Regions from separate parts of the Nocardiopsis valliformis DSM 45023 genome, predicted to be linked through region 4. Evidence: predicted binding sites of a transcription regulator. Region 4 holds the regulator's gene; each other region holds the start of a gene.
What was found. Region 4 encodes LexA, which represses DNA repair genes until DNA is damaged. Its sites were predicted from a motif close to TCGAACANNTGTTCGA; they were not measured.
Positions count from the first base shown of each region.

Region 1: a site for LexA is predicted at 1,713-1,728, ahead of recA (intein-containing recombinase RecA). Genes of this name have one in related genera too.
Region 2: a site for LexA is predicted at 2,201-2,216, ahead of D457_RS0125570 (DUF6504 family protein). Genes of this name have one in related genera too.
Region 3: a site for LexA is predicted at 2,010-2,025, ahead of uvrA (excinuclease ABC subunit UvrA). Genes of this name have one in related genera too.

Region 1 covers NZ_ANAZ01000004.1:98,451-102,093, reverse strand. Annotated here, with positions in the region: gene recA (intein-containing recombinase RecA) at 1-1,604, opposite strand, end outside; gene D457_RS0105085 (DUF3046 domain-containing protein) at 1,785-1,979, opposite strand; gene D457_RS0105080 (ATP-dependent helicase) at 2,109-3,643, shown strand, end outside.
Region 2 covers NZ_ANAZ01000033.1:53,351-56,993, forward strand. Annotated here, with positions in the region: gene D457_RS0125560 (peptidoglycan recognition protein family protein) at 1-873, shown strand, start outside; gene D457_RS0125565 (GNAT family N-acetyltransferase) at 1,049-1,624, shown strand; gene D457_RS0125570 (DUF6504 family protein) at 1,812-2,099, opposite strand; gene D457_RS0125575 (hypothetical protein) at 2,568-2,786, shown strand; gene D457_RS0125580 (serine/threonine-protein kinase) at 2,916-3,643, shown strand, end outside.
Region 3 covers NZ_ANAZ01000023.1:133,062-136,704, reverse strand. Annotated here, with positions in the region: gene D457_RS0121080 (glycosyltransferase family 4 protein) at 1-503, shown strand, start outside; gene D457_RS0121075 (TerC family protein) at 877-1,905, shown strand; gene uvrA (excinuclease ABC subunit UvrA) at 2,288-3,643, shown strand, end outside.
Region 4 covers NZ_ANAZ01000031.1:43,153-46,795, reverse strand. Annotated here, with positions in the region: gene D457_RS0124985 (hypothetical protein) at 1-90, shown strand, start outside; gene D457_RS0124980 (alpha/beta hydrolase family protein) at 177-1,214, opposite strand; gene lexA (transcriptional repressor LexA) at 1,393-2,124, opposite strand; gene nrdR (transcriptional regulator NrdR) at 2,900-3,388, shown strand; gene D457_RS0124960 (vitamin B12-dependent ribonucleotide reductase) at 3,547-3,643, shown strand, end outside.

The DNA of each region.
Region 1 (3,643 bases), on a different contig from region 4:
AGGATTTCAGAGGCCACCAGACGTTCCACTGGCTCGGAGACTTCCGGGGTCACCTGGCACTGGCCCTGGTAACGCGGCAGCAGCTTGTAGGCCATGGACTCGTGCACGTACGGCGCCACCAGCTTCTGGAACTGCGCGCTGGCGGCCGTGGTGAACTGGATGAAGTACTTGCGCGCACTGCCACGCGCGACCAGCTTGACGTCAAGGTCGTGGGTGTCGCGCAGGTAGTCCACGAGCCGATCCCGGGTTCCGGGGCTCATCGCTTCGACACAGATCTCGATACGGCCGCTGCCACCCTCGGTTCGGACCTGCATGCCCTTGGACCGCACGGTGAAGCAACCATCGTCCATGTACCAGACAGCCAACGCCATCGGGGTGAGCGCCTTGATGTACTCCCAGCTCAGGTGCTTCTTTCCGTCCCCGAAGTACACGGCTTCACGCAACTCTGCGAGCTCGGGCAGCGGGGTGAAGTCAGCGAAGACCGCTTCCTTGTCATTGCTGGTCCGGCTGCACCCGATGTTGCCGAGCAGGGAGACCTTCCAGTCGAGGTAGTCGGCCTGCGCCGCCCCGTGCCCCATCCTGAAGCGCGTTCCGTCACGCCCACTGGTGTTGGGGGAGAGGTTTCCGTCGCCCATCAGGGAGCCGAAGACCACCTGTCGCTGCTGCTCGTTGAGGTAGTGCGTTTGCGCGGTGAGCACCCGGTCACCGGGAAGGAGCTCTCCGGCCTCACGCCATCCGCCCGGGGTCCGAACGAGGTGGTTGGGTGTCGCGGCGAACTGGGAGCGCCCGTTCTTGCCCGAACGGGCCACGGTGAACTGGAGGAAGTGGTCAGCCACGCCGTTGTCGAACCAGTTGACGACACGACGGGGGACGACCTCGTCCCGTTCGGGGTCGTAGGAGAGGACCTCCACGTCCATCTTCTGGTTGACGATCTTGCCGATCTTCTCCTGCGTACCGTCGGCGAGGGTCACCCGGGTGCTGTAGTTCATGCACCCGAACATCACCCCTACCTTTTCCCGGAGCTGGTTGATGAAGATCGCGGTGGTGCCGGTGGTGTGCAGGGCACCGGCGATCTTGCGCAGCGCCTGGGACATGAGCCGGGCCTGGAGGCCGACGTGGCTGTCGCCCATCTCGCCCTCGATCTCGGCGCGGGGCACCAGGGCGGCCACGGAGTCGATCACGATGATGGAGACGGCGCCGGAGCGGATGAGCATGTCGACGATCTCCAGCGCCTGCTCACCGGTGTCCGGCTGCGAGAGGAGGAGGTTGTCGGTGTCGACGCCGATCTTCTTGGCGTACTCGGGGTCCAGCGCGTGCTCGGCGTCCACGAAGGCGGCAATGCCGCCCATCTTCTGGGCGCTGGCCACCGCGTGCAGGGCGACGGTGGTCTTACCACTGGACTCGGGGCCGTAGACCTCGACGACCCTGCCCTTGGGCAGGCCGCCGATACCCAGCGCGACGTCCAGGGCGATGGCGCCGGTGGGGATCGCCTCGATCGGCGGGCGCTCGTCGTCGCCCAACCGCATGATGGAGCCCTTGCCGAACTGCCGCTCGATCTGCGCGAGCGCTGTCTCGAGAGCCTTGTCTTGGCCTGCTGCTGCCACGGGGTTCCCCTGTTGGGTTGATGTCTTTTTCTTCATGATGGAAAGACGCTACGCGGTCGGTACGACAATCGCGACGCTCGACGTCCGGGTGCCGAAAACCCAGAATACCCGAACTCATGTTCGAAGTCCGGCGCAAACCCCGACCATCTCGGTTTTTACGTGTGGCGGGGTCCGCTGAGGTCAGCGGACAGAGGCGGGAAGGTCGAACGCGTCACACACGGCGCGCCAGACCTCCTTGACCCCGATGCCGTCGGCCAGCGCCTGGTTGATGGTGCGGGAGCCGAGCTGCTCGATGACGAAGTCCTTGGCGAGGCTGTGTGCGTAGCCCTCCCCGAACTGGGCGTGCATGTTGTTCCAGAAAGCTGTGAGTCTCATCGGCTCCAGTATGGGTGACCGGGGCAAGCGCCGGGGAGTTGTCCACAGGACGGGTCCGGGCGGTTCTCCGGCGGCCCCGGCCCCGGGTGTCCTCCCCGGTCTGTCGGAGCCCTTGGGCAGACTGGCGGGATGAGCGGAGCGCGTGACCCCCTGGAACCCTTCGGAGCGGCGACCCGGGCCTGGTTCGAACGGGCCTTCCCGAACGGCCCCACCCAAGCCCAGACGCAGGCCTGGCGGGCGGTCTCGGCGGGCGACGACACCCTGGTGGTGGCGCCGACCGGCTCCGGAAAGACGCTGTCGGCCTTCCTGTGGTCTCTGGACCGGCTCACCCACGCACCCATTCCCGAGGACCGCGCCAGGCGTTGCCGGGTCCTGTACGTGTCACCGCTCAAGGCCCTGGCGGTGGACGTGGAGCGCAATCTCCGCCAACCGTTGGCCGGGATCGCGGCGGCGGCCGAGGCTTCGGGCGAGAGCCTGTCCCCGGTCACCGTGGGCGTGCGCACCGGGGACACCCCCGCCCAGGAACGGCGCCGGATGGCTACCCACCCGCCGGACGTGCTCATCACTACCCCCGAATCCCTCTTCCTGGTGCTCACCTCCAAGGCCCGTGAAGGGCTGGCCGGGGTGGAGACGGTCATCGTCGACGAGGTGCACGCCCTGGCCGGGACCAAGCGCGGCGCGCACCTGGCGCTGAGTCTGGAACGCCTGTCGGAGCTGCTGGACCGCCCGGCCCAACGGATCGGCCTGTCCGCCACCGTCCGCCCGCGCGAGACCGTCGCGGCGTATCTGAGCGGCACGGGTGCGAACGGCACCGCGGCCGGGCCCGGCGACGCCACGATCGTCGCGCCGCCGGACACCCCGCACATGGAGCTGCGGGTGGAGGCCCCGGTACCGGACCTGGACGATCCGGGCAGCCCGCCCGCGACCGCCGAGGGCCTGCCCCCGGACCCGCGCACGGGCAACACCATGGCCCGGGGTTCGGTGTGGCCGCACGTGGAGCGTCGGGTCCTGGAGCTGGTCGAGGCGCACCGCTCCACCATCGTGTTCACCAACGGCCGCCGCACAGCGGAGAAGCTGTGCGCACGGCTCAACGACCTGTACGCCGAACGCGTCGACGGCGGTCTCCCCGAGGAGGAGGTCGCCGCGCAGGTCATCGCGCAGTCCGAACAGAGCCGGGGCGGGGCACCGGTGATCGCCCGCACCCACCACGGGTCGATGTCCAAGGCCGAGCGAGCGCTCGTCGAGGACGACCTGAAGGAGGGGCGGCTGCGCTGCGTGGTGGCCACCTCCAGCCTGGAGCTGGGCGTGGACATGGGCGCGGTGGACCTGGTGGTCCAGGTGGCCGCTCCGCCGTCGGTGGCCAGCGGGCTCCAGCGGGTCGGGCGCGCGGGGCACCAGGTGGGCGAGACCTCGCGCGGGGTGTTCCTGCCCCAGTACCGGGGCGACCTGCTGGCGACCACCGTGGTGACCGAGCGAATGCGTGCGGGCGGGATCGAGCGGCTGGAGATGCCGCGCAACCCCCTGGACGTGCTCTCGCAGCAGGTCGTGGCGATGGTGTCCATGGACGATCGGCCGGTGGCGGAGCTGGCCGCCCTGGTCCGGCGGGCGGCCCCCTTCGCCGACCTGGCCGACTCGGTACTGGCGTCAGTGCTGGACATGCTGTC
Region 2 (3,643 bases), on a different contig from region 4:
GAGGGGACCCTCGGCGACTGGCAGGACCTGCACTTCCACACCGGCGGCCCCGAGCACCTGTCACCGTCGGCCACCGCCCTCGCCCGGGCACCCGAAGGCGCAACCGGATACGAGGTGCGCGGGGCGAACGGCGCCGACCTGACCGCCGTGAACGTGCGCGACGGAGAGGATCTGAGCTTCAGCGGCCAGGAGCGGGTGTCGCTGTCCGCCGAGGACGAGGGGGTCACCACCCTCTCCGGCGGTTCCGTGCTTCGGCTGCGCACCCGGTCAGGGTGGGGCGCCGACGAGTCGCTGCGCTTCGACGAGGACGGAAATGACCTGTGGCCCGCCCAGTTCCACCGGGTACAGGCGCTGACCGTGCACCACACGGCGATGGCCACCACCGGCGACCACGCCGCGGACGTGCGAGCCGTGTACCACCTCCACGCCGCCGAGCAGGCGTGGGGCGACATCGGCTACCACCTGCTTGTGGACCCCCGGGGTGTGGTCTACGAGGGCCGCCACTCGGGCGGCGGGCTCCCAATCTTCCGCACGCTGCCCCTGCCCGGCCTGGCCGAGTCCGTGACAGCCGGGCACGCGTTCGGGTTCAACCACGCCAACATCGGCGTGTGCCTGCTCGGTGACTTCACCGACGCACTCCCCACCCGGGCCGCTCAGGACTCGCTCGTGGACGTTCTTCGGGTGCTGTGCGCGCTGACCGGGGTGGACCCGGCCGCGCGGATCGAGTACGTGAACCCGGACACCGGGGTGGTGACCGGGCAGGAGGCGGTGGCCCGGCACCGGGACTGGCTCGACACGGAGTGCCCAGGCAACGCCTTCGCCGAGGTCTTCGACACGGCCATCCGCCGGCGGGTGGTCAGCGGCCTGCTCTGAACCCCCACGGTGGCGGGGCGTGCCGGCTCCCCGCCACCGGCCCGTGTGGCCGAAAACCTGTTTCCTCCCACTCTGCGGGGCACATAACGTGAGTTTCCGCCCGAGCTGTCGGGTGCGAAACTTGAGTGGTACCCGGCACCAAATGGTCGTTCGAATGCATAGAGGGAACATCCACATGGCCACAGTCCAGAGCGCTCCGATCATGCCCGCGGTCATCCTGGAGACCGAGCGCCTGCGACTTCGAGCCCTCCTCGAGAGCGACATCGACGATGTCCTCGCCTCGTGTGTGGACCCCGAACTCCAGCGGTGGATTCCGCTGCCCGCCCCCGGGGAGACCTACACCCGCACGACGGCCGAGGAGTTCTGCCTGAAGGCCGCCCCGGCGATCCGCACGGGCGGCGACGGCCAGCACTGGGCCATGGTGGACAAAGCGACCGGCCGGTTCACCGGGTCGGTGGCGCTGCTGCGCACGCAGTGGCCCGCCCTGGTCACGGAGATCGGCTACTGGGTCTCGCCCTGGGGCCGCGGCAGGGGGTACGCCACCGAGGCGGTCGTGGCGGTCTCCCGCTGGGCCGTGAACCAGGGGTTCCAGCGGGTGGAGCTCAAGGCCGCCGTGGGCAACACGGGTTCGCGCAAGGTGGCCGAGGCTGCCGGATTCGCCCCCGAGGGCACCGAGCGCAACGCCATGCCGCTGCACGAGGGCCGTTCCGACCTAGCGGTGTACGGGCTCATCCCGGCCGACCTCGCCTGAGGCCCTGAGGAGCAAAACTCCACGTTCCACGAAACGCGCCGACCTCGCCAGCCGTATCGAGCTGCCCGCGGACCCGTGGGCAGTCCTCACCCCGAGCCCGTGGCCCGTGCTCCGACTCGTGTCCTGCTCGGGCGCCGCGGCTCACACAGCGGACCGGCGCCCGGGCCCGGCCGCGCCCCGGGCCGGATCATCCCCAGACGCGGGAGAGCAGCCACTCACCGGTCGTGGTGTCCTGGCGGAGTTCGTACACGCCCTGCGAGTAGGCCGATCCGGCCTCCACCCGCCAGTGTCTGCGCTCGGGGACCTGGGAGTCCGCACCGGGCGTCCAGTCCCTGCGCAGGGTCACCCAGTGGTCGATGATCCTGCGTATCCCGTACACCCGCCCCTCCCAGGTGAACCGGGTCGGCCGACCTTCCGCCTCGACGACCGTGACGTGCGCCCCGTAGTACCGCCCCACGACAGTTCCCCCCAGCATCGACCGGCTCCTGTTGCTCTCGCCTGCGTTACCTTGCGCCCGGCCGTGTTCGCGGGCACACCACCGACAGGGCCCGACCGCGGGGAAGTACGACCAACCCTTCGAACATGTATTCGAATACTAGCGAAAAGGAGAGGTTCCATGGAACTGATTCCGTATTTACGTCATCCCCATCTGTGACACCGGTTGTGGTGCCCGTCGCGACAGCGGCCGCGGGACCCACCACGACCCCGACCACCTGCCAGGCCGCATCCCCGCACCCGCAGAGGAATCGGCACTCTGACCGCCCCTCCCCCAGCCATCCCGTCGCCCCTCCCCGGAGCGCAGCGCACCCCTTGACCCCATGAGGCCCCCACATGGCGAACGGGCACGACAGTCCCACCCCCAGCACCCGGGCGACCCCCACGAACTGGGCGGTTACCGGGTCCTGGGCCGCCTCGGGTCCGGGAGCACGGGCACCCTGGCTTCGTGGCGAGCGAGGCTGATGCTCCACCCGCTGTCGAACTGCGCCGGTCGGTCAACGACGAACTGGCGATCAGCACCGTGGACGAGGAGCCCTATCCCGACACCTACACCGACCACCAGATCATCCAGAGGCAGACGATCCCGTACGAGCGGGGGCAGAGTAACCTGCCGGTCCGGGTCCTCTTCGAGAGCTTCCGACTGGACGAGATCCTCGACGGCTGACCCGCGTCCCCCCAGTTCGGACCCGCTCCCCGCCCGGAACAACCGAATAACACCGCAAACGCGTCGGCGTGTCGAGGTCGGTACGCTGTTAGGCGCGAATCACACGATCCATACGAGGGACCCCCAACTGTGACGTCCAACGGACACGAAAGCGGCAAACCCCTGCGCGCGGGGGACCCGCGCGAACTCAACGGTTACCGCATCGTCAGCCGTCTGGGACGCGGTGGCATGGGCACCGTCTACCTCGCCAAGGACTCCGCCGACCGCTCCGTGGCCGTCAAGCTGATTCACCCGGACCTGGCCGACGACGAGTCCTTCCGGCTGCGTTTCGCGCGCGAGGTCGCCTCCGCGCGCCGGGTCGCCCGCTTCTCCACCGCCGGGGTCATCGACGCCCGGTTGGAGGGCGAGCCCCTCTTCATCGTCTCGGAGTACGTGCCCGGCCCGAACCTGGACGAGGCGGTCCGGCACGGCGAGCCGATGCACGGCGGAACACTCGAGGGCCTGGCGATGGGCGTGGCGGCGGCGCTCACCGCCATCCACGGTTCGGGGATCGTGCACCGCGACCTCAAACCCGCCAACGTCCTGCTCTCCCCGGTCGGCCCCAAGGTGATCGACTTCGGGATCGCCCGCGCCCTGGACGACGCGAGCGGAGCAGTCACCCGCTCCAGCCAGCTCATGGGCACCCCCTCCTACATGGCGCCCGAGCTGATCCTGGGTGATCAGGCCACCGCCGCGGCCGACATCTTCGCGTGGGGCTGCCTGGTGGCCTTCGCCGGGACCGGGAAGGCACCCTTCGACGCGGGTACCGTCCCGGCTGTCCTGCACAACATCTCTTCGGCGCAGCCCAAGTTGGACGG
Region 3 (3,643 bases), on a different contig from region 4:
GGCTCGCGGAGCAGAAGGGGCTGGACATGTTGTTGGCCGCGGCGCCGCGGATCGCCGACCGGGCGCCCGAGCCGGTGGTGGCGATCGCGGGGGACGGTCCGCTGTGGGGGGAGTTGCACGACACCGCCGCCGAGATGGATGTGGACGTGCGGATGCTGGGGCACCGGAGTGACGTGGCGGACCTGCTGGCCGCGGCGGACGTGTTCTGTCTCACCAGTCAGTGGGAGGGGCCCTCGTTGGTGATCATGGAGGCGCTGCGGGCGGGGCTGCCCGTGGTTGCCACCCGGGTGGGCGGTATCCCCGACCTGTACGCGGGGACGGTCCTGATGGTGCCGCCGGGCGATCCCGAGGCGTTCGCGGCGGCGGTCGGCCGGGTGCTGGACGATCCGGTTCTCGCCGCTGACCTGCGGGCACGCTCCGCGGAGGCGGCTCGGGAGCTGCCTTCGGAGGAGGACGCGGTGGAGGCCGCCTGCTCGGTCTACAAGGCGGTGGCCCGCTGGTGAACACCGTGGTGGACAAGTCCGGTACGGGACGGGGGTCCCGAAGCGGTGGGGCCAACGGAGGATGTCCGGCCGGTGCGGAAGGTGTGTCCTCGCGGAGGGGTGGTCATCCCCGTGTGGGTGACTTCCTCAGAGAGGTTTTTGATGGCATGCTGGGGGCCGGTGCGGATGGCGTAACCTGTTCTGGTGCGCTTTTCGCGCCTGCTTCACCACGTGAGGGGAGTATCCCTGTCGCGGCGGTGCCGTCATCACGGAGTACAACGGTGTGCTCCCGGTTCCGTCGGTTCACGCCTTCCGGGCGTGAGCGGGAGAGACCTCCGGTTAATCGCCGTGCGTGCACAACGCTCGCGCGCACCAACCGGAGGAGAATCCGTCCGTGAACGTTCCCCTGTGGGTCTGGGCCGCCACGATCGCAGCCATGATCCTGATCCTGGCTGTGGATCTCGTGATCGTCGACCGCCCGTGGAGTAAGACCAAGGGTCCCAAGGAGTTCGGGATCAAGCAGGCCTCCTGGTGGGCGGCCTTCTACATCGGCATCGCCATCGTGTTCGGCCTCGGAGTCATGTACTTCGGCAACCCGACCTCAGGCGCCGAGTACTTCGCCGGGTTCGTCACCGAGAAGAGCCTGAGCATCGACAACCTCTTCGTGTTCTACCTTCTGATGACTGCCTTCGCGGTTCCGAAGAAGTACCAGCACGAGGTCCTGCTCGTCGGCATCGTCATCGCGATCGTGATGCGCGGCATCTTCATCGTCCTGGGCGCCCAGGTCATCAACGCCTGGAGCGAGGTCTTCTACCTCTTCGGCGTCTTCCTCATCTACACCGGTTACAAGATCGTCCGTGACCACGTGAAGGGTGGCGAGGAGGAGAAGGACTTCACGCAGACGCCGGTCGTGCGCCTGGTGAAGCGCTTCTGGCCGGTCACGAAGGACTACCACGGCGCCAAGCTGACCGTGAAGCTCGACGGCCGCCGCCACGTGACCCCGATGCTGTTGGTCATCGTCGCGATCGGCGTCATCGACCTGGTCTTCGCCGTCGACTCCATCCCGGCGATCTTCGGTCTGACCCAGGATGCCTACATCGTCTTCACCGCCAACGCCTTCGCCCTGATGGGTCTGCGCCAGCTGTACTTCCTGCTGGCCGGTCTGATGGACCGCCTGGCCTACATCAGCTGGGGCCTGTCCGCGATCATGGTGTTCATCGGCGTCAAGATGATCCTGCACGCGCTGCACGAGAACGGCGTGCACGTGGTGGAGGTCGGCATCGGTACCTCGCTGACCGTCATCCTGGGCGTCATGACCATCACCGTTGTCGGCAGCCTGGTGAAGTCCGGCATCGACAAGCGTCGCGAGCCCGCCGAGGTCTCGGGTCGCGACGACGAGGACGTCACCGCCGACCGCTCCTGATCCCGTTCGTTCCCGGCCCTGCGTGAAGCCGTGTGAACCCGGTCCCGCGCGGGACCAGAGCCCGTTCGCGGGGCGTTCACCGGATCTGTGGAAAACGACCTCGTTCGAACTGCTGTTCGCCTATAGTGGTGGTGTCCTGGTGCCTGAGCACCACGGACACCACCACTTCTGCGTGGTGGAAGAAACCGTCACAGGCGATCGTTAGTCTTGTCGGACGGGGAGGGATCTCATCCTCCGCCCACTTCCTCAGCGGCCCGGTTCCGGGTCCGCAGCGGCCCCGAGGGGTCTGCGACCGCCGCAAAGCGAAGCCACACACGGGTCCACCGACGTCACCCGACGTGGTCCACGTCCTGTGCGTCAGAGCCGAAGGATGTCTCACTCGATGGTCGAACAACTCGTGGTCCGTGGAGCACGGGAGCACAACCTCAAGGACGTGTCCCTGGACCTGCCACGCGACTCCATGATCGTGTTCACCGGCCTGTCCGGTTCGGGCAAGTCCTCGCTTGCCTTCGACACGATCTTCGCCGAAGGGCAGCGCAGATACGTCGAGTCCCTCTCGGCGTACGCCCGCCAGTTCCTCGGCCAGATGGACAAGCCCGACGTCGACTTCATCGAGGGGCTGTCCCCCGCGGTGTCCATCGACCAGAAGTCGACCAGCCGCAACCCGCGGTCCACGGTGGGCACCATCACCGAGGTCTACGACTACCTGCGCCTGCTCTGGGCCCGCGTAGGCGTTCCGCACTGTCCGGAGTGCCGTCGCGAGATCACCCGGCAGACGCCGCAGCAGATCGTGGACCGGGTCATGGAGATGACCGAGGGCACCCGCTTCCAGGTGCTCGCGCCGGTCGTGCGCGGCCGCAAGGGCGAGTACGTCGAGCTCTTCAAGGACCTGCAGTCCAAGGGCTACACGCGCGCCGTCGTCGACGGCCAGGCGGTCCGGCTGGACGAGGCGCCCAAGCTCGGCCGCTACGACAAGCACGACATCGCCGTGGTCGTGGACCGGCTCAGCGTCAAGCCGGGCGCGGAAGGGCGGCTCACTGATTCGGTGGAGACCGCGCTGAAACTGGCCGGGGGCACCATCGTCCTGGACTTCGTGGACGTGGAGCCCGAGGACCCCGAGCGCGAGAAGGTCTTCTCCGAGCACCTGTACTGCCCCTACGACGACCTCTCCTTCGAGCAGCTCGAACCGCGCTCCTTCTCCTTCAACGCACCCTACGGCGCCTGCGCCGACTGCTCGGGGCTGGGCACCCGCATGGAGGTCGACGCCGACCTGCTGGTCCCCGACCCGGAGAAGAGTCTGGCCGAAGGTGCCATCGCCCCCTGGTCGGGCGGGCCCAACGGCGGCTACTGGGAACGCATCCTCAAGGCGCTGGGCGAGGCCGTGGGCTTCGACACCGACACGTCCTGGGAGCGGCTCCCGCGCCGCGCGCGCAAAGCCATTCTGGAGGGCCACGACACCCAGGTGCACGTCAGCTACCGCAACCGGTACGGGCGCAACCGCTCCTACTACACCGAGTTCGAGGGTGTGGTGCCCTGGGTCAAGCGCCGCCACTCCGAGGTGGAGAGCGACCACACCCGTGAGCGGCTCGAGGGCTACATGCGTTCGGTGCCTTGCCCCACCTGCGAGGGAACCCGTCTCAAGCCGGTGGTCCTGGCGGTGACGGTGGGCGGCAAGTCCATCGCCGAGGTTGCCTCCATGGCGCTCGGTGAGAGCGCGGCCTTCCTGGCCGATCTGCGA
Region 4 (3,643 bases):
TCGGTGGACGGCGACGTTGCCGCGGAGGACGCCGAAATCCTCGCCCGGGCCGTCGTCGAGCAGCTGCCCGCCCCCGACGAGACCGACTAGCCGCACCTCTCCAGCGGTGATCTTGCTACCAGAGGCAAGTTCGGCGCCGATTTCGCTCCTGGTAGCAAGATCACGGGGGATGAGGGTTACCAGAGGCCGTCGAGGAACTCCTCGACGGCCGGAGTGACCTCGGGGGCGAAGGGACGGTCGGCGTCCAGCGCCGCCGCGCCCGGGGAGTCGTCATACTCGCGCAGGATGTGGTCCACACCGGGCAGGTCCACGCGCTCGGCGCCGCTCAGGCCGGTCATCAGCCGGTCGATCTCCTCAGCGTTGACCTGGGCGTCCTCCTCACCCCACAGGACCAGTACCGGGGTGGTCGCGGGCAGCTCCCCGGCCAGTTCCACCGGGTCGAAGGCGTCGATCCAGGCCAGGTAGTCCTCGTTCTGCTCGGTGAAGAGCCCGGTGCTGTCGTCGCGGGGCAGCTCGGTGCCCGCGCGGACCGCCGCCCGCCCCGCACGGATGTCGGAGAGTAGCTGTGCGGCGGTCACCTCGCCGACCCCGCCCTGGGCCTCGGCTGTGCGGACCTGCTCGGTCACCTGTCGGTCGATGAGGTCGAGCATGCGGGTACCGGGCGGGGCGGCCAGCACCAGTGCGGGTTCGGCGTCCAGGACCTCGTGGGCGCGCAGCGCGAACAGGGCGCCCTCGCTGTGGCCCAGGATGACGGTGCGTTCGGGGTCCACCTCGGGCTGGGCGATGAGCTCCGCGTAGGCGGCGGCCATCTGCTCGTCGTAGACCAGCGGGTCCACGTCGCGTTCCAGGGCCACCTCCTCGGCGTCGTCCATGTCCGCCGGGTCGCCGCTGCCGAACTTGTCGTAGCGCAGCGAGGCCGCTCCCGCACCGGTGAGCACCCGGGCGAGGTTCAGGTTGGTGTCGGCCTCGGGCCGTCCGGCGCTGTTGCCGTCCCGGTCGGTGGGGCCGCTGCCGGAGATGATGAGCACCCCGGGGACCTGGCCGTCACCGGACCCGGCGGGGACGGTGAAGGTGCCGGGCACGGTGAACCCGCCGCCCTGGAAGGAGACCGTGCGCTCGTGCCCGGAAGCACCGGGTAGCACGGGCCCGTCGTCACCGTCGGTGGGGGTGCAGGCGGTGACCAGCAACGCACCGGCGGCCAGCACAGCCAGCAGCGCGGAACGGCGGTCGGAGGCGCCTGGGACGCGGGTACCGGGACGCCCGGAAACACTGGTGGCCCCGGAGGCGCCCGGGGTACGGGAGGCGGGGGCGGAGGCAGGTGTCGACACGCCCTCAGCGTATCGGCCCGCCACCCGCCCCGGTCTCCCGGTGCGCACGTGGGGTGCGGCTGCCTCAGACCCGGCGCATGACCGTGACGACCTTGCCGAGGATGGTGGCCTGGTCTCCGTTGATCGGCTCGTAGGCGTCGTTGCGCGGTATCAGCCAGACGTGCCCGTCCTCCTCGCGGCGCAGCACCTTGACGGTCGCCTCGTCGTCCAGCATCGCCGCGACGATGTCGCCGTTCTCGGCGTCCTGCTGCTGGCGGATCACCACCAGGTCGCCGTCGGTGATGGCGGCGTCGATCATCGAGTCGCCCACCACGGTGAGCATGAACAGTCGGCCCTCGCCGACCAGCTGCCGCGGCAGCGCCAGGACATCCTCGACCGCCTCCTCGGCCAGGATCGGACCGCCGGCGGCGATCCGGCCGACCAGCGGCACTGAGGCGGCCCGGGTGGAGTCGGCGGACAGTTCCTCCCGGGTGATGGCCTGCGCGCCCTCCTTGCCCGGCGTGCGCAGCTCGACTGCGCGCGGCCGGTTCTGGTCCCGGTACAGGTAGCCCTTGCGCTGGAGCACCTTGAGCTGGTGCGCCACGCTGGACGGGCTGGACAGGCCGACCGAGTCACCGATCTCCCGGATGGACGGCGGGTAACCCCGTTCCCGGACGTAACGCTGGATGCAGTTCAGAACACTCTGTTGGCGTGCGGTGAGTTTGGGGGGTTCGGGCGTGGTCGCGCCCGTGTCACCGACGGGCGAAAGAACGGTGGTGGGTCCGGAGCCGACGGCTCCGGGATTCTCCTCCGGCACGGCCGGGCCTCCTCGGTGTTCGGTTCGGTCAGGGCCTGTTCGTGTGGCCAGTCACCGGCCGCGACCGCGCCGACCTGGTGGGCCACTCCGGCGGCGAAACCGGCGTGAAATCAAGGTCAACATTAGTCGTTGCACACGGTGATATCAAACAAGCGTTCGAGAACGGGTGGTCGATGCTGCATGGGGATTTCGCTTTGTGTTTTTTCGGGTCCCGATTCCCGCGGTCCCCACTTATGTGTGTACACGTGTTCACCCGACGTTGTCCCCCGAATGTGCGAAGAGGTCCGAGGAAGGGGCCTGTAAGTCCGCGGAAGGGGGCGGGGCGGGCTCTCGTGCGGCGTGCGTGCGGTGTGCGGGCCGGGTTCCGGTATGGGGTTCGTCTCGCCCGGGACCGCATCGCGACAGCCGGCCCGCGGCCCGGTGCTGGGTGGGGCGGCGGGGAAGGGAATTCGGTCACGGGAGGGGTGTGGCGGCCGGCGAGTCACGGGCACCCTCCCCCTTATCCTTGGATTCGGCGCCCGCCGCCGCACATTCCCCACCTGTCCGCCCCTGCCTCCCCGAGTCCCGTTTCTCGCCGGTCGGTCGTCCCTGTCGGGTCGGGTGCGGGGACACGCCGCGGGCAGGGTTGCGGGCGTCCGTCTCGACGCCTAGGTTCGACCACAACATCTGGTGTTGGAATGGGGTCTACGGTCAAGAAGTTGTGGTTTAGTAGACCCCTGGGGTTAGTGGCCCCCTAGATTTGTCGGTCGGGTACAGGGAAGCCAGGTGAACCGGGATGCACTGTCCGTTCTGCCGTCATCCGGACACCCGGGTGATCGACAGCAGGTCCACCGACGACGGCGCGGCCATCCGGCGCCGCCGGTCCTGCCCGGTCTGTGAGCGCCGCTTCACCACGCAGGAGACCGTCCTGCTGATGGTGGCCAAGCGCTCGGGGGTCACCGAACCCTTCAGCCGGACCAAGATCATCGCCGGGGTGCGCCGGGCCTGCCAGGGCCGCCCCGTCTCCGAGGACGCCCTCGCCAAGCTCGGCCAGCAGGTCGAGGAGGAGATCCGCGGCCGGGGCGTAGCCGAGGTGCCCGCCCACGAGATCGGTCTGGCCATCCTGGGCCCGATGCGCGACCTCGACGAGGTCGCCTACCTGCACTTCGCCAGCGTCTACCGGGGCTTCGAGAGCCTTGCCGACTTCGAGGCGGAGATCGCCAGCCTGCGCAAGGACCGTGAGGTCGACACCGAACCCGCGGTCGACACCGCTTCCACCGGGTAGCCCGAACGGCGCCCACGCGACGCCGGAACGGCCACCCGAAGGTGGTCGGGAGCACGGCCAAGGACACCGCCGTACCCCCGCACCACCCCGAACACACATGAACGCCCGCGCGGTCGACGCCGGTCCGCGCATGAACGTACTTTCGGGGAGACGCTGCCATGACGGAAACCACGCGCGGTCCAGTGGGGCGCAAGGGCAAGGGGCCACGCAAGGGGCTCAAGATGCGGCGGGTCAACACGACCGCGGGCACGCATC